DNA from 2 places in the Xanthomonas sp. NCPPB 1132 genome. Region 1 is predicted to be linked to the other one. Evidence: predicted binding sites of a transcription regulator. Region 1 holds the regulator's gene; the other holds the start of a gene.
What was found. The regulator FliA, encoded in region 1, starts transcription of late flagellar genes. The targets are predictions, from matches to a motif close to TAAAGTTTNNCNNNCNNNGGCCGATAA.
Positions count from the first base shown of each region.

Region 2: AC1G9L_RS14225 (methyl-accepting chemotaxis protein) is a predicted target of FliA. The motif match lies at 2,276-2,302, and genes of this name have one in related genera.

Region 1 is NZ_CM152819.1:2,505,422-2,516,316, forward strand. It holds gene motD (flagellar motor protein MotD) at 1-348, opposite strand, end outside; gene AC1G9L_RS10585 (flagellar motor protein) at 356-1,096, opposite strand; gene AC1G9L_RS10590 (chemotaxis protein CheA) at 1,422-3,185, opposite strand; gene AC1G9L_RS10595 (protein phosphatase CheZ) at 3,190-3,801, opposite strand; gene cheY (chemotaxis response regulator CheY) at 3,802-4,194, opposite strand; gene AC1G9L_RS10605 (RNA polymerase sigma factor FliA) at 4,214-4,963, opposite strand; gene AC1G9L_RS10610 (MinD/ParA family ATP-binding protein) at 4,960-5,844, opposite strand; gene flhF (flagellar biosynthesis GTPase FlhF) at 5,831-7,468, opposite strand; gene flhA (flagellar biosynthesis protein FlhA) at 7,639-9,699, opposite strand; gene flhB (flagellar biosynthesis protein FlhB) at 9,717-10,847, opposite strand.
Region 2 is NZ_CM152819.1:3,317,949-3,328,843, reverse strand. It holds gene AC1G9L_RS14225 (methyl-accepting chemotaxis protein) at 1-2,151, opposite strand, end outside; gene AC1G9L_RS14220 (non-heme iron oxygenase ferredoxin subunit) at 2,501-2,833, opposite strand; gene AC1G9L_RS14215 (GNAT family N-acetyltransferase) at 2,830-3,366, opposite strand; gene AC1G9L_RS14210 (SufS family cysteine desulfurase) at 3,468-4,718, opposite strand; gene sufD (Fe-S cluster assembly protein SufD) at 4,715-5,977, opposite strand; gene sufC (Fe-S cluster assembly ATPase SufC) at 5,974-6,741, opposite strand; gene sufB (Fe-S cluster assembly protein SufB) at 6,907-8,349, opposite strand; gene AC1G9L_RS14190 (SUF system Fe-S cluster assembly regulator) at 8,365-8,823, opposite strand; gene AC1G9L_RS14185 (SET domain-containing protein) at 9,019-9,486, shown strand; gene AC1G9L_RS14180 (type 1 glutamine amidotransferase domain-containing protein) at 9,584-10,129, shown strand; gene AC1G9L_RS14175 (DUF1439 domain-containing protein) at 10,265-10,861, opposite strand.

The DNA of each region.
Region 1 (10,895 bases):
GCGCAGCTGCTGCGCATCGCGCAGGTCGTCGCCGCGCTGCGCGGTGCCGGAGGGCAGGCGGTTGGGGTCGGGCAGGGTCAGCGCCGGGCTGGACTTGATCGGGGTCGGCCGCTCGCCGCCCTGGCCCTGCAGCGCGTGGTCGCCGACCTGCACCGGGCGCAGGGTCGTCGGGGTGCCGCCGAACGCCGCGCTCATCGCGTCGGCCATGACCCGGTACTTGGCTTCGTTGATCGTGGACAGCGCGTACATCACCACGAAAAAGGCGAGCAGCAACGTCATCAGGTCGGCATAGGGGATGGCCCATGCCTCGTGGTTGGCGTGCTCGTCGTGGGAGTGCTTGCGGGCCATTGGCAACTCAATGCAAGAATCCGGCCAGTTTCGATTCGATGTTGCGCGGGTTCTCGCCCTGGGCGATGGCGATCAACCCTTCGATGATCATTTCGCGCTCGCCGCAGCTGTGCTTGATCACGCTCTTGAGCTTGGCGGCCATCGGCAGGAACAGCAGGTTGGCCGAGGCGATGCCGTAGATGGTGGCGGTGAACGCGGCGGCGATGCCGTGGCCGAGCTTGCTCGGGTCGGCCAGGTTCTTCATCACCGCGATCAGGCCCAGCACCGCGCCGATGATGCCCAGGGTCGGTGCGTAGATGCCCATGCCCTCGAACACCTTGGCCGCGGCCAGGTCGCAATGTTCCTGGCCGTCCAGGTCGATCTCCAGCATGTGCCGGATGGCTTCCGGCTCCACGCCGTCCACCAGCATCTGCAGGCCCTTGCGCACGAACGGATCCTGCTGCTGCGGCACCTGGTTCTCCAGCCCGAGCAGGCCCTGGCGGCGCGCGATGTTGCTCCATTCCACGATCTGCTTGAGCAGCGCCTGGCGATCGCTCGGCGGCGGCCACAGGATCCACTTGGCGATCTGGAACGCACGGCGGAACACGGACGGCGGGGTGTGCACCAGGATCGCGGCGACGGTGCCGACGATCACGATCACGAACGCAGCCGGCGACCACAGCGCCGAAATGCCGGCGCCCTTGAGGATGCTGCCGCCGATGAGCGACAGAATCGCCAACAGCAGGCCGATGAGACTGAGCTTGTCCATGCAGGAGGTATCGGCAACGGGGCTTGGGACTTGATGGGGGCGGGATTTGGGATTGGAGATTGGAGATTCGCAAGAGCGCGAGGGCAGAGGGTTGGTCGGTGTGCCGTAGGAGCGGCTTCAGCCGCGACGCGCGGACCTTGGCGCGTTACCTGAGCACAATCGTTCGGATCGTCTCGGCAATTGGCACTGCGCTGTGCGTGCTATCGTCAATCCCAGCCTCACCGCGTCGCGGCTGAAGCCGCTCCTACGGCGGAATCAGGGAAAACGAGGCGCCAGGGAAGTCGCCGTTGCGAATCCCCACTCCCGAATCCCCAATCCCAGCTCCTCAAGCCTTCAAGCCATCCACATCCAGGATCAGCGCCAGGCGGCCGTCGCCGATGAGGGTGGCGCCGGCGTAGCCGGGCAGGCCGCGCAGGGAGCGCGGCAGCGGCTTGATCACCACTTCCTCGCGGCCGCGGACCTGGTCCACGACCAGGCCCATGCGCGATTCGCCGGCCTGCAGCACCACCACGGTGAGCAGCGGCAGTTGCGGGGCGTCGATGTTGAGCCACTGGCGCAGGTCCACCAGCGGCAGGGTGTGCGACTGCCGGTCGAGTACGGCGCGGCCGTCGAACCAGCCCAGCGAGCGGCGCGGGGCATGCAGCACTTCCACCACGCGCGCCAGCGGCAGCGCATAGACGGTGTCGCCGGCCTGCACCAGCAGGGTCGGCAGGATCGCCAGGGTCAGCGGCACGCGGATCAGGAAGCGGCTGCCGCGGCCCAGTTCCGACTGGATCTGGATCTGCCCGCTGAGTTCGCGGATGCGCGATTGCACCACGTCCATGCCGACGCCGCGGCCGGAGATGTCGGTGACCTCGGACTTGGTCGAGAAGCCGGGCAGGAACACCAGGTGCAGACATTCCTCGGTGGTCAGGCGGGCGGCGGCCTCGGGGTCGATCAGGCCCTTCTCGCGGGCCTTGGCGCGCAGCCGTTCCGGGTCGATGCCGGCGCCGTCGTCCTGCACCTCGATGCTGACGTAGTCGCCTTCCTGCTGCGCCGACAGGCGCACATGGCCGCCGCGCGGCTTGCCGGTGGCTTCGCGCAGGGCCGGGGCTTCGATGCCGTGGTCGATCGCGTTGCGCACCAGGTGCACCAGCGGATCGGCCAGCGCCTCGACCAGGTTGCGGTCCAGTTCGGTGTCGGCGCCGATCAGCTCAAGCTCCACTTCCTTGTTGAGCGAGCGGGCGACGTCGCGCGCCACCTTGGGGAAGCGCGAGAACACCTTGCCGACCGGCTGCATGCGCGTGCGCATCACCGCCGACTGCAGGCGCGCGGTGGCGATGTCCAGGCTGCTGACCGCGCGGTCCAGTTCCTCGTCGCGCAGGCGCACGCGCAGGGTCTTGAGACGGTTGCGCGAGAGCACCAGTTCGCCGATCAGGTTGACGATCGCGTCCAGGCGCTTGGTGTCCACGCGCACGGTGTGCTCGGGCTCGGCGGCCTTGGCCGGGGCGGCCGCGGCCTTGGGCGCGGCGCTGGGCGCACGCGGCGCCGGCTGCAGCGCCTGCGGCGTGGCCGCCGGCGGCGCATCGCCGTGCAACTGGTCCAGCAGCGCCTCGAATTCGTCGTCGCTGATCAGGTCTCCCGCAGCCGCGGCGGTGGCCGGGATGGCGGCCGCTGCTACGGCGGGCGCCGGCGCGGCGCTCTTGGCCGGTGCCGGTGCCGGCGCGGCGTCGCCGTGCGCGTCGAACTGCGCGATCAGCTCCGGCGGCGCGCGCGGCGGCTCCTGGCCGCTGCCGAAGGCGTCGAGCATCGACTGCAGGTAGTCCAGCGACTGCTGGGCGGCGTCGAAGTGCCGCGCCTGCAGGGTGGCCTGGCCGGCGCGGGCCATGCCCAGGGTTTCCTCCGCGGCGTGGCACAGCTCGACCATGGCGTTGATCGCCAGGAAGCCGGCGCCGCCCTTGAGCGTGTGGAAACCGCGGAACACGGCGTTGAGCTGGCCGCTGTCCTCGGGCGCCTGCTCCAGCGACACCAACTGCTCGCCGAGCCGGTCCAGGATTTCCTGGGCCTCGATGATGAAGTCGGCAGCGATGTCGTCGGGTACGGCGCTCATAAAGTTACAGTCCTAGTCCGGACAGCAGGTCGTCGGCGTCGTGCTGCGACACGCCGTGGCGGTCCAGGCCGGGCAGGGCCGGGCCGGCCAGGCTGCCGTCGGCCTTCCTGTTTTCTTCCTTCGGCGGCAGACCCAACGCGCCGAAGCCCTCGTGCACGCGGCGCACGATGCCGGCAACGCGGCGGATGATCTGCCCGGTCAGGTCCTGGAAGCTCTGCGCCAGGGCCATTTCGGTGAGGTTGTGGCGGATCTTGTCGAGGATCTCGCCCTGGTCGCCGCTGAGGCCGCCGGCGGCGAGCTGGTCGGCCAGCGCACGGCATTCCTCGGCCAGGTCCAGGGTGCGGTGGCTGGCCTGTTCGGTCATCTCCACCACGTGGTCCAGGCGCGAGCAGGCGTCGTCCAGCTCGCCGGCCTCGCTGGGCACCACCGGCAGTTCGCCGAGCGCCTGCCCAAGATCGCGCGCGAGCCGGCTCAGGCCCTGCATCATCGGCCGCGTGCGCCAGGCGGCGAGGGTGTCGATCTCCCTGCGCCAGCCGGCCTCGTCGCCGTTTTCCAGCGCGTCCAGCGCGCCTTGCAGGCGTTCGATCAGGGCGGTACGTTCGGCGGTGGCTTCCATTTAGGCGGTCGCTCCCAGGCGTTCGAAGATCTTGCCCAGCTTCTCCTGCAGCGTCTGCGCGGTGAACGGCTTGATGATGTAGCCGTTCACGCCGCACTGCGCGGCCTCGATGATCTGCTCGCGCTTGGCCTCGGCGGTGACCATCAGCACCGGCAGGTGCTTGAGCTTGTCGTCGGCGCGGATGTTGCGCAGCAGATCGATGCCGGTCATGCCCGGCATGTTCCAGTCGGTGACCACGAACTCGAACGGCGCCGAGCGCAGCGCGGCCAGGGCGCTGTTGCCGTCTTCGGCCTCGGCGGTATTGGTGAAGCCCAGATCGCCGAGCAGATTCTTGACGATGCGTCGCATCGTCGAGAAATCGTCCACGATCAAAATCCGCATGTTCTTGTTCACCACTGACTCCTGAGGGTTCCTATTCTTCGTCTTCCAGACCGGCATCGGCGACCTCGAACGCCTTCAGGCGTCCGCGCAACCGTACCGTGGCCTGGCCATGGATCTGACACACGCGCGACTCGCTGACCCCGAGCACCGCGCCGATTTCCTTGAGGTTCAATTCCTGCTCGTAGTACAGCGACAGCACCAACTGCTCGCGTTCGGGCAACTGCGCGATCGCCTTGCCCAGCTCGCGGCCGAATTCGCTGCGCTCGAGCATCTGCTGCGGATTGGGTCCGCCCTTGGCGATGGTATCCAGCTCGCCATGGTCCTCGATGCGCGACTCCAGGCTCAGCACCTGGCCGCGGGCGGCATCTTCCATCAAACGCAGGTATTCGGGAAGCGGCATGTCCATCGCCGCGGCCACTTCGTTGGCGGCGGCGGCGCGGCCGGTGCTCTGTTCGATCTTGCGGATCGCCGAGGCGGCGTCGCGGGCGCGGCGGTGCACCGAGCGCGGCACCCAGTCGCCACGGCGGATCTCGTCGATCATCGCGCCGCGGATGCGGATCGAGGCGTAGGTCTCGAACGAGGCGCCCTGTTCGGCGTCGTAGCTGCGCGAGGCCTCGATCAGGCCGATCATGCCGGCCTGGATCAGATCGTCGATCTCGACGCTGGCCGGCAGCCGCGCCGCCAGGTGGTGGGCGATGCGCCGGACCAGGTCCGAGTGCTGGGTGATGTAGTCGTTGGCGCTGTTGCGCTGGACGGCGCGGTAGTGGGCGGCGGCGTTCATGCGGCCACCCCGCGCTGGATGATGCGTTCGACGAAGAACTCGACGTTGCCGCGCGGGGCGGTCGGCGCCTGCCAGCGCGCGGTGCGCCGGGCGATCTCGGAGATCGCCTGCGCCGACGGGCTGGACGGGTAGGCCTTGACCACCGGCTGCTGGCGCTGCACCGACAGGCGCAGCCAGTCGTCCTGCGGCACGCAGCCCAGGTAGTTCAGCGACACATCGCCGAGGAACTTCTCGCAGACCCGGCTGAGCTTGTCGTACAGCAGGCGGCCTTCGTTGAGGTCGCGGACCATGTTGGCGACGATCTGCACCCGGTCCACCCCGCGCTCGCGCGAGAGGACCTTGATCAGGGCGTAGGCGTCGGTGATCGAGGCCGGCTCGTCGCAGACCACCACCACCGCGTCCTGCGCGGCCTGGCAGAAGGTCAGCACGCTGTCGGTGATGCCGGCGGCGGTGTCGACGATCATTACGTCCAGCTCGCGCTGCAGTTCCGAGAACACGTTGACCAGGCCCACGTGCTGGGCCGGCGGCAGCTCGGCCATGTAGCGGCGGCCGGAGGCGGCGGGCACCACCATCAGCCCGTTGGGCATGTCGATCAGCACCTCTTCCAGGGTGCAGCGCCCGGCCACCAGGTCGGCCACGGTGAACTTGGGGGTCAGCCCCAGCAGCACGTCGACATTGGCCAGGCCCAGGTCGGCGTCCAGCAGCAGGGTGCGCTTGCCCATGTCGGCCAGCGCCATGGACAGGTTCACCGAGATGTTGGTCTTGCCCACGCCGCCCTTGCCGCCGGTCACGGCGATGGTGCGCACCGGACCCAGCGGTTCGCTGCGCGTCGCCGACAGGGGGAAGGCATTGGTCAGATTGACGTAGTCACGCGACGGCATGGGTCTGCTCCGGAGTACAGGGCTTATCGGCAGCGCGCCGCAAATCTTCAAGGCGCAATACCAGGCTGGCGGCGTTGGCGCGGTGCAGGTCGTCCGGCACACGCTGTCCATCGGTCACCCAGGTGATGGGGAGGCGGTGGTCCACGACCACCGACAAGGCACTGCCGAACCGCCCGGTCTCGTCCAACTTGGTCATGATGACCCCCTGTGGGTCGGCGCCGGCGAACCGGCGCACCACCTCGTCCAGGTCGGAGAAATGGGCGTTGGCGGGGAGTACCAGTAAGGATCGGACCACCCGCGAGGCGCGCAGCCAGTGCAGCTGGGCAGCCAGGGCGCGGTCGCGCTGGCCCATGCCGGCGGTGTCGATCAGCACCAGCTTGTAGTCGGCCAGCCGCTCCAGCAGCTGCTGCAGCGCGGCGTCGCTGTCGGCCTCGTGTACGGCGATGCCGAGCTGGCGGCCGTAGCTGTGCAACTGTTCGCGGCCGCCGACGCGGATGGTGTCGGTGGTGACCAGGGCCACGTCGCGGGCGGCATGGCGCTCCAGGAAGCGCGAGGCCAGCTTGGCGATGGTGGTGGTCTTGCCGGCGCCGGTCGGGCCGATCAGGGCGATCACGCCGCCTTCCTCGAGCGGGTCCAGCGCGGCGATCGGCAGGCGCTTGGAGAGCAGGCCCAGCATCAGCCCGCGGCCGCGGTGCAGCTCCAGGTCGGCGGGGATCTGCATGACCACGTCGCGGGTGATGCCGCTGTCGAAGCCGTAGTCGTCCATCAGCTCCAGCGCCTGGGCGCGCACCGGCGAGCCGCGCAGGCGCTCGTCGGTGAGGCGGTTCATCTCGCGCTCGATCATCTGCCGCATCAGCGCCAGTTCGTCGCGCAGCTGCGTCAATTGTTCGTCGTTCTGCGGGGCGGGGAAGGTCGGCACCGCCGCCAGCGTGGCGGCCGCCGGGATTCCGGCAGCGGCCGGCGCGTCGGCCTTGGCCACGCTCGGCGCGGCCGGGGCCGGAGCCGTGCTCGGGCTCGCCAGCGGGGTCAGCGCCACCGCGGCGACGTCGTCGCGCCAGGCCGGCATGGCCTCCGCGGCCGGGGCCGGGGCCGGGGTTGCGGCGGCGAACGGGCTGGGCATGGGTACGCTGATCGGGGCGTTGCGGAACACGTCCTCGGGGATGCTGAAGTCGGCGCGGCCGGTGACCGGTGCCGCGGCCTTGGCCGGGGCGGCCTGGCGTGCGGCGGCAGCCGGGGCGGCCGCGGCGGGCATCGCCGAGGCGGCCAGGGCGGCCGGCTGGGTCAGCGGCCGTGCGGCGGGAGCGGCCGGCGCGGCACTGCCGCGGCGCTCGCTGATCGCGGCCATCATCGCCATCGCCGGGCTGGCGGCGGCGCTGTCGCTCCGTGCAGCGCGCGGGGCGGGAGCGGCCGCTGCCTGCGCGGCCGCGGCGCGCGGCGCCTCGTCCGGGCGCACCGCATCCAGCGCCCGCTGCACCAGGGCCTCGTCGTAGTTGCTGGCGGCGACGATCTCGATGCCCTCGTCGGTACGCCGATTGGACAGGATCACCGCATCCGGCCCGTGCTCGTCGCGCACCATCCGGAAGGCGGTGCGCATGTCGGGGGCGACAAAGCGTTTGATCTTCATGGGTGGGAGCCGGGAATGGGGAATGGGGAATGGGGAATGGATGCGTGATCGGTGCCGATACGTGGCGGGCCGCGGTGTCGTGTCTGGTTTTTCGTGATCGTGTTCATTGCTCTCTCCGCTGCCGGGGCAAGGGTGCGATTCCCCATTCCCTGTTCCCGATTCCCGTCATCTCAACTGATCGTCCCCACCAGCTTCAGCCGCTTGTCCTCCGGCACTTCGCTGTAGGACAGGACCGACAGCGCGGGGACGCTGTGGCGGACCAGGCGGGCGAGGGCGGCGCGGACCTGCGCCGGGACCAGCACCACGGCCGGTTCGTTGCGCGCCTCCTGCTTGCTCACGCAGTCCGCCAGACTTTGGTGCAAGCGCTCGGCCAGTCCGGGTTCCAGCGCCGCGCCGTTGCCCTGGGTAGAGTCCTGCAAGACACGTTCCAATTGCGGGGCCAGGGTGAACACCGGCAGTTCCGGGGCCATGCCGGCGATCTCCTGGACGATGAACCGGCCCAGGGCGTTGCGCACCGCGGCGGTGAGCGCGCCGGGTTCCTGACTCTGTGGGGCGTGCTCGACCAGGGCCTCGACGATCTTGCGCAGCTGCCGCACCGGGATCTTCTCGATCAGCAGGTTCTGCAGCACCCGCACCACCACCGACAGCGGCAGCGCCTTGGGGGTGAGGTCCTCGACCAGCTTGGGCGCGCTCTTGGCCAGGGTCGCCAGCAGCTGCTGCACTTCCTCGTGGCCGAGCAGTTCCGGGGCGTGCTCGCGGATCAGGTGCGAAAGGTGGGTGGCGATCACCGTGGCCGGGTCGACCACGGTGTAGCCCATGGTCTCGGCCTGGGCGCGCAGGTGCGGCTGGATCCAGATCGCATCCAGGCCGAACGCCGGGTCCTTGCCGGGAATGCCGTCGATCTTGCCCAGCGCGCCGCCCGGGTCCAGCGCCAGTTCGCGGTCCGGGTGGATGTCGGCGGTGGCCACCGGCACGCCATGCACCAGCAGGCGGTAGGCGTTGGCCGGCAGTTCCAGGTTGTCGCGGATGTGCACCGGCGGCACCAGGAAGCCGATGTCCTGGGTCAGCTTGCGGCGCACGCCCTTGATCCGCGCCATCAACTCGCCGCCCTGGGCCTTGTCCACCAGCGGGATCAGCCGGTAGCCCACTTCCAGGCCCAGCGGGTCGATCGGGCGCAGTTCGTCCCAGCCCAGTTCGGCGTTGGCCTGGGCCGCGGCCGCAGCCTGCGGCGCCGCCTCGGCGGCGGCCGGGGTCGGCTGCAGGCTGCGCTTCCACATCTTCCAGGCCAGCACGCCCAGGATCAGCGCCAGCGTCAAGAAAGCGACGTTGGGCATGCCCGGGATCAGGCCGACCAGGCCCAGGATCGCCGCGGCCACCGCCAGCGCCTTATGCTGGCCGAACACCTGGCCCATCATCGAGGCGCCCATGTCCTGCGAACGCGAGGCACGGGTGACCAGCATCGCCACCGCCGAGGACACCAGCAGTGCCGGCAGCTGCGCGACCAGGCCGTCGCCGATCGACAGCAGGGTGTAGGTGGAGGCGGCCTGCGCCACCGGCATGCCGTGCTGCAGGACGCCGACCGCCATGCCGCCGATCAGGTTGATGAACAGGATCAGGATGCCGGCGATGGCGTCGCCGCGGATGAACTTGCTGGCGCCGTCCATCGAGCCGTAGAAGTCCGCTTCCTCGCGCACTTCCTCGCGGCGGGCCTTGGCTTCCTCGCGGGTCAGCAGGCCGGCGTTGAGGTCGGCGTCGATCGCCATCTGCTTGCCGGGCATGGCGTCGAGGATGAAGCGCGCGGTCACTTCCGACACGCGTCCGGCGCCCTTGGTGATGACCACGAAGTTGATGATGGTGAGGATCGCGAACACCACGATGCCGACCGCATAGTTGCCGCCGATCACGAATTCGCCGAAGGCCTCGATCACCTTGCCGGCCGCGCCGTGGCCGCCCTGGCCGTTGATCAGGATCACGCGGGTGGAGGCCACGTTCAGCGCCAGGCGCAGCATCGTGGTCATCAGCAGCACGATCGGGAAGATGCTGAACTCCAGCGGCCGCTTCACGTACACCACCGCCAGCAGCACCATCAGCGAGATGGCGATGTTGAAGGTGAACAGGGCGTCCAGCACCGGGGCGGCCAGCGGCACCACCACCATCGCCAGCATCAGCAACACGATCACCGGGGCGCCGAGCCCGTGCTTGATCATGTCCATCACTTTGCGCGTGTTCATCTGCGCGGCAGGCTGGCTCATGGCTGGCTCCCCGGGGCGAATTCATCCACTTCCAACGGCGGCAACGGCGGCATCGGCCCGCTGCGCCAGGCGCGCAGCTGGTAGACGTACGAGAGGACCTGCGCCACCGCGGAATACAGTCTCACGGGAATTTCCTTGCCGAGTTGGCCTTCCCTATACAAGGCGCGTGCCAAAGGTGGGGCCGAGATCACCGCCACGCGGTGCTGCTCGCCGACCTCGCGGATGCGGAAGGCGATCTCGTCCACGCCCTTGGCGACCACGGTGGGGGCGCGCATGCGCCCGCTCTCGTACTTCAGCGCCACCGCGTAGTGGGTGGGGTTGACCACCACCACGTCGGCCTTGGGCACGGCTTCCATCATCCGCCGCTGCGACATCTGCATCTGCATCTGGCGGATACGGCCCTTGACCTCGGGGCTGCCGTCGCTTTCCTTCATTTCCCGGCGCACTTCCTCCCGGGTCATCTTCAATTTGCGGATGTAATTCCATTTCTGATAGGGCGCATCGATTGCCGCCAGCAGCGCCAGTGCGCCGGCGGTGTACAGCAGCAGCCGCAGGGTGAAGCCCAGGCCGTGGCCGATGGCCTGTTCCAGCGGCTGCAGCAGCAGGCCGCGCAGGAAGTCGGTGCTGCCCCACAGACACAGCATCGCGGCGCCGCCGACGAAGCCCATGCGCAGGATCGACTTGAGCAGCTCGACGATGGTCTCGGCGCCGTACATGCGGCTGAGCCCGTTCATCGGGTTGAGCCGGTCGAACTTGGGGATCAGCGCCTGGCCGGAGAAGCGCAGGGTGCCCATCAGCACCGGCGCGGCGAAGCTGGCCGCCAGGCAGATGCCGACCAGCGGCAGCACCACCCAGAGCAGGTTCAGCAGCAGGTCGCCGAAATGGCCGAACATCGCCTCCGGATGCTCGCGCATCGACAGGTCCGGGCGCAGCGCCTGTTTCAGCCAGGCCACCGCCCCGGCGGTCATGGAGGTGGACAGGCCCATCAGGGCGAAGACGCCGGCGCTGAACACCGCGGCCGTCGCCAGCTCGCGCGAATGCGGGATGTTGCCCTGCTCGCGGGCTTCGCGCAGGCGTTTGTCTGTTGGCTGTTCTGTGCGCTCTGCGCCTTCTTCGCTCTCGGACATCGGGGGTGCGCTCGGCCAGGATCGACCCTGCGCACTGCAAGGACCGTG
Region 2 (10,895 bases), 810 kb from region 1:
GGTGTGCGCTCGGCTGCGCAGCACGGTGCGCGCCATGCCCGGCGATGCGTTGCCGCCGGCCTCGATCTTGAACAGCGCCACCGCCTGGGTCAGCTGGCCCGCCTGCTCTTCCATCGCGCGCGCGGCGGCCGTGGCTTCCTCCACCAGCGCCGCATTCTGCTGGGTGGCCTCGTCCATCTGGGTCACGGTCTGGTTGACCTGCTCGATGCCGGCCGACTGCTCCTGCGAAGCGGCGGAAATCTCGCCCATGATGTCGGTGACGCGCTGCACCGACGACACGATCTCGTGCATGGTCTTGCCGGCCTGGTCGACCAGGGCCGAGCCCTCGGCGACGCGGGTGACCGAGTCATCGATGAGGTCCTTGATCTCCTTGGCGGCGTTGGCCGAGCGTTGCGCCAGCGTGCGCACTTCGCTGGCGACCACTGCGAAGCCGCGGCCCTGCTCGCCGGCACGGGCGGCTTCCACCGCGGCGTTGAGCGCCAGGATGTTGGTCTGGAACGCGATGCCGTCGATCACCGAGATGATGTCGGCAATCTTCTTGGAGGACGCCTCGATGCCGCTCATGGTCTGCACGACCTGGCCGACCACGTCGCCGCCCTGCGAGGCCACCGAGGCCGCACCGACCGCCAACTGGTTGGCCTGGCGTGCATGCTCGGCGTTCTGGCGGACGGTGGAGGTCAGCTCTTCCATCGACGCGGCGGTTTCCTCCAGGCTGGCGGCCTGCTGTTCGGTGCGGCGCGACAGGTCGTCGTTGCCGCTGGCGATCTCCCCGGCGGCGGCGCTGATGCTGCTGGCGGCGGTCTGGATGCGCGCGACGATGCCGGTCAACTGGTCGGTGGTGGCGTTGGCGTCCTCGCGCATCCGTGCGAACACGCCGTGGAAGTCGCCATGCATGCGGGTGGTGAGGTCGCCGGCGGCGATGGACTGCAGCAACGCCGACAGCTTGCCCAGATTGACGTCGCTGACCTCCATCATGGCGTTGAGGTCCTGCACCATCAGGCGGAAGTCGTGCTGGAAGCGCGCGGCATCGCCGCGCGTGCTGAAGTCGCCGGCCGCGGCCGACGCGGCCAGGCGCTTGATCTCGGTATTGATCGCCAGCAGGCTGGCCTTGGCCGCATCCATCGACTCGTGCAGCACCGCGCGGCTGCCGGGCAGGCGACGCGCGTCGCGGCGCAGGTCGCCGTTGGCGTACTCGTTGAGGATCTCCACGGCCTCGACGATGGCGTCCAGGTGCTCGAACATCATGGTGTTGATGCCCTTGCTCAGCTCGCCGTACACGCCCGGGAAGTCCTGCGGCATACGGTGGCTGATGTCCTTGTCGGCATGCAGCTCGATCATCAGCGCGGTTTCGCGGGAGAAGCGCTGCAACTGGGTCTGCATGCGGCCCATCGCGAGCAGCAGGCGGCCGGGTTCGTCGCGCGCGTCTGTGGCCACGTCGTTATCGAGGCGGCCCTCGGCGATGGCTTCGGCGGCGCGGGTGGCGCGGGCCAGCGGCACGGTGAGGCTGCGGGTGATCGTCCAGGCCAGCAGGCTGCTGACCAGCACCACTGCCAAGCCGCCAGCGATCAGCAGGAAGCGACCGCGCGCCATCACCGCGGTCGCATCGGCGTAGGCCTGTTCGCCGTTGTTGCGTTGCCAACTGGCGTAGGCGCTGATCGCCTCGCGCCAACGCTGAGTCGCCGGCGCGGCCTGCTGCAGCAGCACCTTCATCGCGTCGTCGGACTTGTAGGTCAGGCCCAGTTCCAGCACTTGCTGGTTGACCTCGCTCGCCTGCGCGTAGGTCCGGTTCATCTGCTCGCGCAAGGCGCGATCGCGCGCGCTGGTGGCGGGAATGGCGAACAGCTTGGTGCAGTATTCGCGATAACGGCGCAGTTCCGTCACCATGATCTTGGCGAAGGCGATGTTTTCCTCCTGCGTGGTCGGCAGCACGATGTTGCGCAACTGGATGCCGATGTCCGAACTGGCATCGAGCATTTCGTTGGTATAGACGATGCTGGACACGGTGCGGTGGGCGACGGTGTCCAACTGGCTGCGCGCCTGCGACAGGGTGACCAGGCCGCCGACCACCAGCCCGCAGGACAGCAGGATGAGCAGGCCGAAGGCGAAGGAGAGGCGCCGGGAAACGTTATAGCGATGCAGAAGAGCGGTCATGCTCTGGTCCTAGCAAGAGGGATGGGAGTACCAGGGATGGTCGCGGCACTTGTTTTGATACGAAATGCAACGAATATTTCACGCAATCGTGACGCAATTGCATATTCGTCTACCTCGTTTCCCATTAACGGCGAGGGCATCGGGATCTTTAATCGGATTGATCGAGATGCTCTTTCCATCTCAGTTGTGGATGTCTCACGCGTGCGCATGCACACGGCAAGTGCACGCGCCGTGAGGATGCGATTGGGATCAAGGCCGTGTCGACGCGCGTTCAAGGCGCAGGAGCATGCTGCGTCACGCTATCGCCAGGGGCGCGGCAAAGTGCGTCTTGCGGCGGAGTGGGGCGGCCTCAGCCGCGGTCGTCGCGGGTCCACAGCCCGCCGTGTTCGGACTTCACCGGAAACTTCGGCACCGGGCCGTAGGCCGGCGCGCACAGGGCGCGGCCGTCGCGCACGTCGAAGCGGGCGCCATGCAGCACGCACTCGATGCTGCCGGCAGCAGGGTCGAAGGTGCCGGGCGACAGCTCGTAGTCCTCGTGGCTGCAGCGGTCTTCCAGCGCATAGAACTGGCCGTCGAAGTTGAACACCACGATCGGCGTATCGGTCACCTCGTCCCACACCGTCTTCATTTCGCCCGGCAGCAGTTCGCCGTCGGCGCAGACGAAGGTCCAGGTCTCGCTCATGCGGCACCGCCCAGCGGCTTCTCCAGCACCTCGAAGCGCAGGTCTTCGCGCTTGGGCAGGCCGAAGCGCGCATCGCCGTACGGAAACGGCTTCTTGATGCCGGTGCGGCGATAGCCGCGGCGCTCGTAGAAGGCGATGAGTTCCTCGCGCAGGTCGATGACCGACATCCGCATCAGCGGCAAGCGCCACTCCTGCCAGGCGATGCGCTCGGCCTCGGCCAGCACGGTCTTGCCCAGGCCGCCGCCCTGCGCCTGCGGCTGCACCGAGAACATGCCGAAATAGCCGGCGCCGTCCTCGTCGGCGACGTGCGCGCAGGCGATCAGCACGCCGTCGCGCTCGGCCAGCAGCACCAGGCTGCGCGGGCGCAGGATGTCGGCGCGCAGCACCTCGCGGTCGATGCGGTTGCCGTCGAGCAGGTCGGCTTCGGTGGTCCAGCCGACGCGGCTGCTGTCGCCACGATAGGCCGAGGTGACCAGCGCGGCGATGGCGTCGAGATCGTCGACGGTGGCGGTGCGGAAGGTGAGCGTGTGCATGGGCCGATTTTAAGCCTGGCGGCCGGGATTCGGGAGTGGGGATTGGGGATTGGCGAAGGCGGAGCTTTACGAATCCCCAATCCCGAATGCCCAATCCCCGCTCAAACCAACAGCGTCCGCACCTTCCGCAGCGCCGCCACGAAACGCTCGATCTCGGCATGCGTGTTGTAGAACGCCAGCGAGGCGCGGCAGGTGGCGGCGACGCCGTAGAACTGCAGCAGCGGATGCGCGCAGTGCTGCCCGGAACGCACCGCCACGCCCTCCAGGTCGAGCAGGGTGGCCAGGTCGTGGGCGTGCGCGCCCTCGATCAGGAACGAGACCACCGCGGCCTTGCCCGGTGCGGTGCCGAACAGGCGCAGGCCGTCGATCCGCTGCAGCTCCTCGGTGAGGTGCGCGAGCAGTTCGGCCTCGCGCGCTTCCACGTGCTGCAGCCCGACCCCCTGCAGATAGTCCACCGCCGCGCCGAGGCCGACGAAGCCGGCGATGTTCGGGGTGCCGGCCTCGAACTTGTGCGGCGGGTCGTTGAACACGGTGCCGTCGAAGCTGACTTCCTTGATCATCTCACCGCCGCCCAGGAACGGCGGCATCGCCTGCAGGTGTTCGCGCCGCGCCCACAGCGCGCCGGTGCCGGTCGGGCCGCACATCTTGTGGCCGGTGATGGCGTAGAAGTCGCAGCCGATCGCGGCCACGTCCAGCGGCCGGTGCGGCGCGGCCTGGGAGCCGTCGATGACGCTGACGATGCCGCGCTTGCGCGCCTCACGGCAGATCTCGCGCACCGGGTTGACCGTGCCCAGCACGTTCGAGACATGGGCCAGGGCCAGCAGCTTGACGTCGGCGGTCATCGCCGCGCGCAGCGCGTCCAGGTCCAGCGCGCCGTCGGCGGTGATTTCGGCGACCTTGACCGTGGCGCCGGTGCGCTGCGCGACCAGTTGCCAGGGCACGATGTTGGCGTGGTGCTCCATGCGCGACACCAGGATGGTGTCGCCCGCACGCAGCCGCGGCAACGCCCACGAGTACGCCACCAGGTTCAGCGCGAAGGTCGCGCCGCTGCACAGCACCAGTTCGTCGGCGCGCACGTTGAGGAAGCGCGCCAGCCGGGTCCGTGCGCCTTCGTAGGCCTCGGTCGCCTCGCTGCCGAGCGCGTGCACGGCGCGGCTGACGTTGGCGTTGTGGCGACGATAGAACGCGTCGGTCGCCGCGATTACCTGCAGCGGCTTCTGCCCGGTGTTGGCGTTGTCGAAGTACACCAGCGGCTTGCCGTGCACTTCCCGCATCAGCAGCGGGAAGTCGCGGCGGACCGCGTCCCAGTCCGGCGCCTGCGGCGTGGCGGTGTGCGCGGCTGGCCCGTTCATGCCACGCCTGCGGCGCTGAGCGCCCGCTCCAGCCGTGCCAGCAGGCCTTCGCCCAGCGCCGGCGCCAGCGTGCCGACCGGCTCGCGGCAGAACGCGGCGGTCAGCAGCTGCTGCGCGCGTTCCTGCGGCAATCCGCGCGAGCGCAGGTAGAACAGCGCATTGGCATCGAGCTGGCCGACGGTGGCGCCGTGCGCGGCCTTGACCTCGTCGGCATCAATCACCAGCACCGGCTGGGTGTCGATCTCGGCGTCGGCGGACAGCAGCAGGTTCTTGTTCGACAGCGCCGCGTCGGTGCCGTCGGCACCGTGGCGGATATGAATGCCACCATGGAAGGCCACGCGGCTGCGGCCGGTGGCGACGCCGCGCCACAGCAGTTCGCAGGCGGTGTCGCGGGCGATGTGCTCGATGCCCAGGCGGGTATCGAGCTGGCGCCGGCCGTTGCCGAGCAGCACGCCGTTGGCGACCAGCCGGGCGTTGTTACCCTCCAGGCGCACATTCAGTTCGTGCCGGACCAGCGCGCCGCCCAGTTCCAGGTCCACGCGCCGGTACTGCGCGTCGCGCGCCAGCACCGCGTCGGTACGCAGCAGTGCGGTGACGCCGGCGGCCTCGTCCTGGACGCGGGCGTGGGTCAGTTGCGCGCCGGCGGCCAGGTGCACGTGCGCCAGGCTGTTGCTCAGGTGCGCGGCATCGCCGGCATGCAGGTGATGCTCGACCACGGCCAGCGCCGCGTCCTGGCGCAGTTCGATCAGGTGGCGATGGTGCCAGGCCAGGTCGGCCTCTGCGGCCGTGGAGACGAACACCAGGTGCAGCGGCAGTTCCACGCGCACGCCGGCGTCCACCCGCAGCACGCTGCCTTCGTCGGCAAGGGCAGCGTTGAGCCGGGCGAACACTTCGTCGCTGCGCTCGAAGCGGCGGCCGAGGAAGCGCATGGCATCGTCGCCGCGTTGCAGGATCGTCGACAGGCGCTGCAGTTCCACCCCGGCCGGCAGGCCGGACAGGTCCGACAGCGCATCGCTGGCGCGGCCGTTGACGAACACCAGGCGCGGCGCCGGGATGCCGTCGAGCAGCGCGGCGTCCACCACTGGCGCGCTCTGCGGCGCCGGGGCGAAGCTGCGCCGTTCCAGCGCACGCAGCGAGGTGTATTTCCAGGTTTCGCTGCGCGCGCCGGGCAGGCCGTCGCGCAGCGCCTGCTCCAGCGGCGCACGGCGCGCGCTATCGCCGTGGAATGCGGCGGCCAGCGAGTCGAGCAGGGCGCTCATTGCACTGCCGCCTCGGGCGCCACGCGCTCCTTCAGCCAGGCATAGCCGTGCGCTTCCAGTTCCAGCGCCAGTTCGGGGCCGCCGGTCTGCACGATGCGGCCGTCGGCCAGCACATGCACCACGTCCGGCTTGATGTAGTCGAGCAGGCGCTGGTAGTGGGTGATCACCACGAACGCGCGCTCCGGCGAACGCAGCGCGTTGACACCTTCGGCCACGGTCTTGAGCGCGTCGATGTCCAGGCCGCTGTCGGTCTCGTCGAGGATCGCCAGCTTCGGTTCCAGCACCGCCAACTGGAAGATCTCGTTGCGCTTCTTCTCGCCGCCGGAGAAGCCCTCGTTGACGCCGCGATGCAGCAGTTCGTCCTTGAGGTGCAGCACCGCCAGCTTCTGCCGGACCAGCTTGAGGAACTGCATCGAATCCAGTTCCGCTTCGCCGCGCGCCTTGCGCTGCGCATTGAGTGCGGCGCGCAGGAAGTAGGTGTTGTTCACGCCGGGGATTTCCACCGGGTACTGGAAGGCCAGGAACAGGCCGGCGGCGGCGCGCTCCTCCGGCTCCAGTTCGAGCAGGTCGGCGTCGTCGAAGCGCACGCTGCCGTCGGTGACGGTGTAGCCGTCGCGGCCGGCCAGCACGTTGCCCAGGGTGGACTTGCCGGCGCCGTTGGGGCCCATGATGGCGTGCACTTCGCCGGGCTTCACCTGCAGCGACAGGCCCTTGAGGATGTCCTTGCCGGCGACGGAGGCGTGGAGGTTTTCTATGGTGAGCATGGGGTAGTCCATCAGAATTCTTGATGTAGCCCCTCTCCCGCCGGGAGAGGGGTTGGGGTGAGGGTGCGGTGCGAAGCATCTAGCGGGTTTGGGTGCACGAGGCTGCGCCCGTACCCTCATCCGGCGCTTCGCGCCACCTTCTCCCGACGGGAGAAGGGAAGGGCGCTAGCCCACCGAGCCTTCCAGCGACACTTCCAGCAGCTTCTTGGCTTCCACCGCGAACTCCATCGGCAATTCGCGGAACACCTGCTTGCAGAAACCGTCGACGATCATCGACACCGCGTTCTCCTGGTCGATGCCGCGGGCGCGGCAATAGAACAGTTGGTCGTCGCTGATCTTGGAGGTGGTGGCCTCGTGCTCGACGGTCGCGGTCGGATGCTTGACCTCGATGTACGGGAAGGTGTGCGCGCCGCACTGCTTGCCGATCAGCAGCGAGTCGCACTGGGTGTAGTTGCGCGCGCCCTCGGCGCTGCGCTCCACCTTGACCAGGCCGCGGTAGGTGTTCTGCCCGCGGCCGGCGCTGATGCCCTTGCTGACGATCTTGCTCTTGGTGCGCTTGCCGACGTGGATCATCTTGGTGCCGGTGTCGGCCTGCTGGCGGTGATGGGTCAGCGCCACCGAGTGGAACTCGCCCACCGAATCGTCGCCCAGCAGCACGCACGAGGGGTACTTCCAGGTGATCGCCGAACCGGTCTCGACCTGGGTCCAGGTGATCTTGCTGCGCGCGCCGCGGCACTCGCCGCGCTTGGTCACGAAGTTGTAGATGCCGCCGCGGCCTTTCTCGTCGCCCGGGTACCAGTTCTGCACGGTGGAGTACTTGATCTCCGCGTCTTCCAGCGCCACCAACTCGACCACCGCCGCGTGCAGCTGGTTCTCGTCGCGCATCGGCGCGGTGCAGCCTTCCAGGTAGGACACGTAGGCCTTGTCCTCGCACACGATCAGGGTGCGCTCGAACTGGCCGGTGTGGCCGGCGTTGATGCGGAAATAGGTGCTCAGTTCCATCGGGCAGCGCACGCCCTTGGGGATGAACACGAAGCTGCCGTCGGAGAATACCGCCGAGTTGAGCGCGGCGAAGAAGTTGTCGCCGACCGGCACCACGCTGCCCAGGTACTGCCTGACCAGCTCCGGATGTTCCTTGATCGCCTCGGACATCGAGCAGAAGATCACGCCCTTCTCGGCCAGCTCCTTGCGGAAGGTGGTGCCGACCGACACCGAGTCGAACACCGCGTCCACCGCCACGCCGGCCAGCTTGGCGCGCTCGTGCAGCGGCACGCCGAGCTTGTCGTAGGTGTCCAGCAGCTCCTTCGGCACCTCGTCCAGCGAGGCGTACTTCGGGCCCTTGGGGGCGGAGTAGTAGCTCAGCGCCTGGAAGTCGATCGGCGCGATGTCCAGCTTGGCCCAGTGCGGCATCGGCATCTTCAGCCAGTGCCGGTAGGCGGCCAGGCGCCATTCGGTCATCCATTCCGGCTCGTCCTTCTTCACGGACAGGGCGCGCACGACGTCCTCGTTCAGGCCGGGCAGGAACGAATCGGATTCGATGTCAGTGACGAAGCCGGCGTCGTAGCGACGTCCCAGCCGGTCCAGGATTTCAGCGTTTTCGGTGGCCATGGGGCTGCCTACAGGTCAGGTGGTCGCGAACCGCACGGCGATGGGACGCCGTTTCGGATCGCCGGAGGGGGGGAGGGGGTGAAGCATCTGCGCCAGGGTCACGCCGCGCAGCGCGTCGGCGACCACGTCGTTGATCAGCCGCCAGTTGGAGCGCACGCCGCAGGTCTGGGCGATGCTGCACTGGCTGCCGTGGTGGCTGCATTCGGTGATCGCCAGCGGGCCTTCCATCGCCTCGACGATCTGGATCAGAGTGATGGCGTCGGCCGGCCGCGCCAGCCGATAGCCACCGCGCACCCCGCGCAGGCCCTCGACCAAGCCGGCCTGGGCCAGCGGCTTGAGCAGCTTGCTGACCGTGGGCGGCTCCAGCCCGGCCTGTTCGGCCAATTCGGTCGCGCTCAACACTTCGTTCGGACGCGCGGCGAGCACGGTCAGCACGACGGTGGCGTAATCGGTGAGCTTGGTGACGCGGAGCATGGCGACACGGTGGGAATTCAATGCGGACCGAAATTGTACTCTTTTGCGCCGCAGCGTCCAACTGGGCCATTCATCTCTTATTTCGATCGGTACGATCGGGCCGGAGCGGGGACGCGGTCGGCGGGCCGGCACGCGCGGACTTGGGATCGCAGGCGATGTGCGCCAGAATCTAGGCTTTCCTGTCCGGATCGCCGCATGCCCCGCAAGATCGCCGCCCGCAAGTCCCGCATCCATGGCAACGGCGTGTTCGCCGTGCTTCCGCTCAAGAAAGGCGAGCGGGTCATCGAGTACAAGGGCCGCCGACGCAGCCACGCCGAGGTCGACCGCGACGAAGCCGGCGACGTCGAGACCGGGCACACCTTCCTGTTCACCCTCAGCGACGACTACGTGATCGATGCCAACTACGAGGGCAACGACGCGCGCTGGATCAACCACAGTTGTGCGCCGAACTGCGAAGCGGTGATCGTCGAGGCCGAGGGCGACGACCGGCGCAAGGACAAGGTGGTGATCGAGGCGCTGCGCGACATCAAGCCCGGCGAGGAACTCACCTACAACTACGGCATCACCCTGGCCGAGCGGCACACGCCGCGGCTGAAGAAGATCTGGGAGTGCCGCTGCGGCGCGAAGAACTGCACCGGCACCATGCTGCAGCCCAAGCGCTGACGTCGCGTGCAGCCATGCACGCCGCGCCGACGCGCGGTTCACGGCACTGCCACCGGCGCGTTTCTACGGTGGGACTCCCCTACTCGAGGAGTGTCCCATGAGCGCAATGCCTTCCCTTGCCGGCAAGCAGGTGGCTGTCCTGGCCACCGACGGTTTCGAACAGTCGGAACTGCAGGAACCCAAGCGCCTGCTGGAATCCTGGGGCGCTCAGGTCGACGTGATCGCGCCGGGCGACGCGAGCAGCATCCGTGGCTGGAACAAGAAGGACTGGGGCGACAGCGTGCCGGTGGACAAGCGCCTGCAACAGGCCCAGGCCGGCGACTACGACGCGCTGGTGCTGCCGGGCGGTGTCATCAACCCGGACAACCTGCGCACCGAGCCGACCGCGATCGCCTTCATCCAGTCCTTCGCCAGCGCCGGCAAGCCGGTGGCGGCGATCTGCCATGGCCCATGGCTGCTGGCCGAGAGCGGGCTGGTGCGAGACCGCCAGGTGACCTCGTGGCCGTCGCTGAAGACTGACCTCTCCAATGCCGGTGGACGCTGGGAGGATCAGGAGGTGGTGGTGGACGGCAACCTGATCACCAGCCGCAAGCCGGACGACATTCCGGCGTTCGCGCAGGCGGTGGCCAAGGCGCTGGGCTGAGTCCCGGCAATTCGTCTGCGCCGCCGCGATGGTGGCGCAGTCGGGAAAACCTGGAAACAGGAACGGCGGCCAAGGCCGCCGTTTCTACGTGCACTGCTGGTAGCGGCTGCCGCCGCACCCTGGCCGTCGCGTGGGTTACTGCCCCGGAAGCATGCCCGCCGGCACCAGCTTGCCGATGTCCTGGTTGAAGCGCACCACCAGCGCGCCGTTTTCCACGCCGGCCGACTGGATCTGCACATCGCCCAGCATCGCGGTCAGGCGCGGGTCGAGCTTGTAGATCGGCTCCTTGCGCGCATAGTCCTCCAGCCAGGCATTGAGCAACTCCCGCGTATTGGCGTCGAGCTTGCCGCCGTTGGCGGCCGGGCGGAAGTCGTCGATGGTGGGGGATTGCAGGTGGAAGCTCTGGCTTTGCTGGTCGTAGCGCAGCGCGCTGGTCAGCAGGACCTGCCCCAGCGGCGTTGGCGCGCCGCCGCCCGTGGCCATGCTCAGGTCGAACTGCATCTTCAGGCGGTCGCCCGGCGGCAGACTCAGCTTCGGATCGCGGACGGTCATCTTGATCAGCCCGCCCAGCGCCTTGTGCGTCTGCGGGAAGCTGCCGTCCAGGTAATGCTGCACGTCGGCGGCGCCGACACTGACCTGGTGGCCCTGGATGGTCGGTTCGGCCTGGGCCTGGGTGGCGACGGCGAGCGCCAGCAGCGCCGCCGCGCGCAGGGTGAACGTGCGGAAGATCATCGGGAAGCCCTGGACGAACGAGAGGAATTCACCA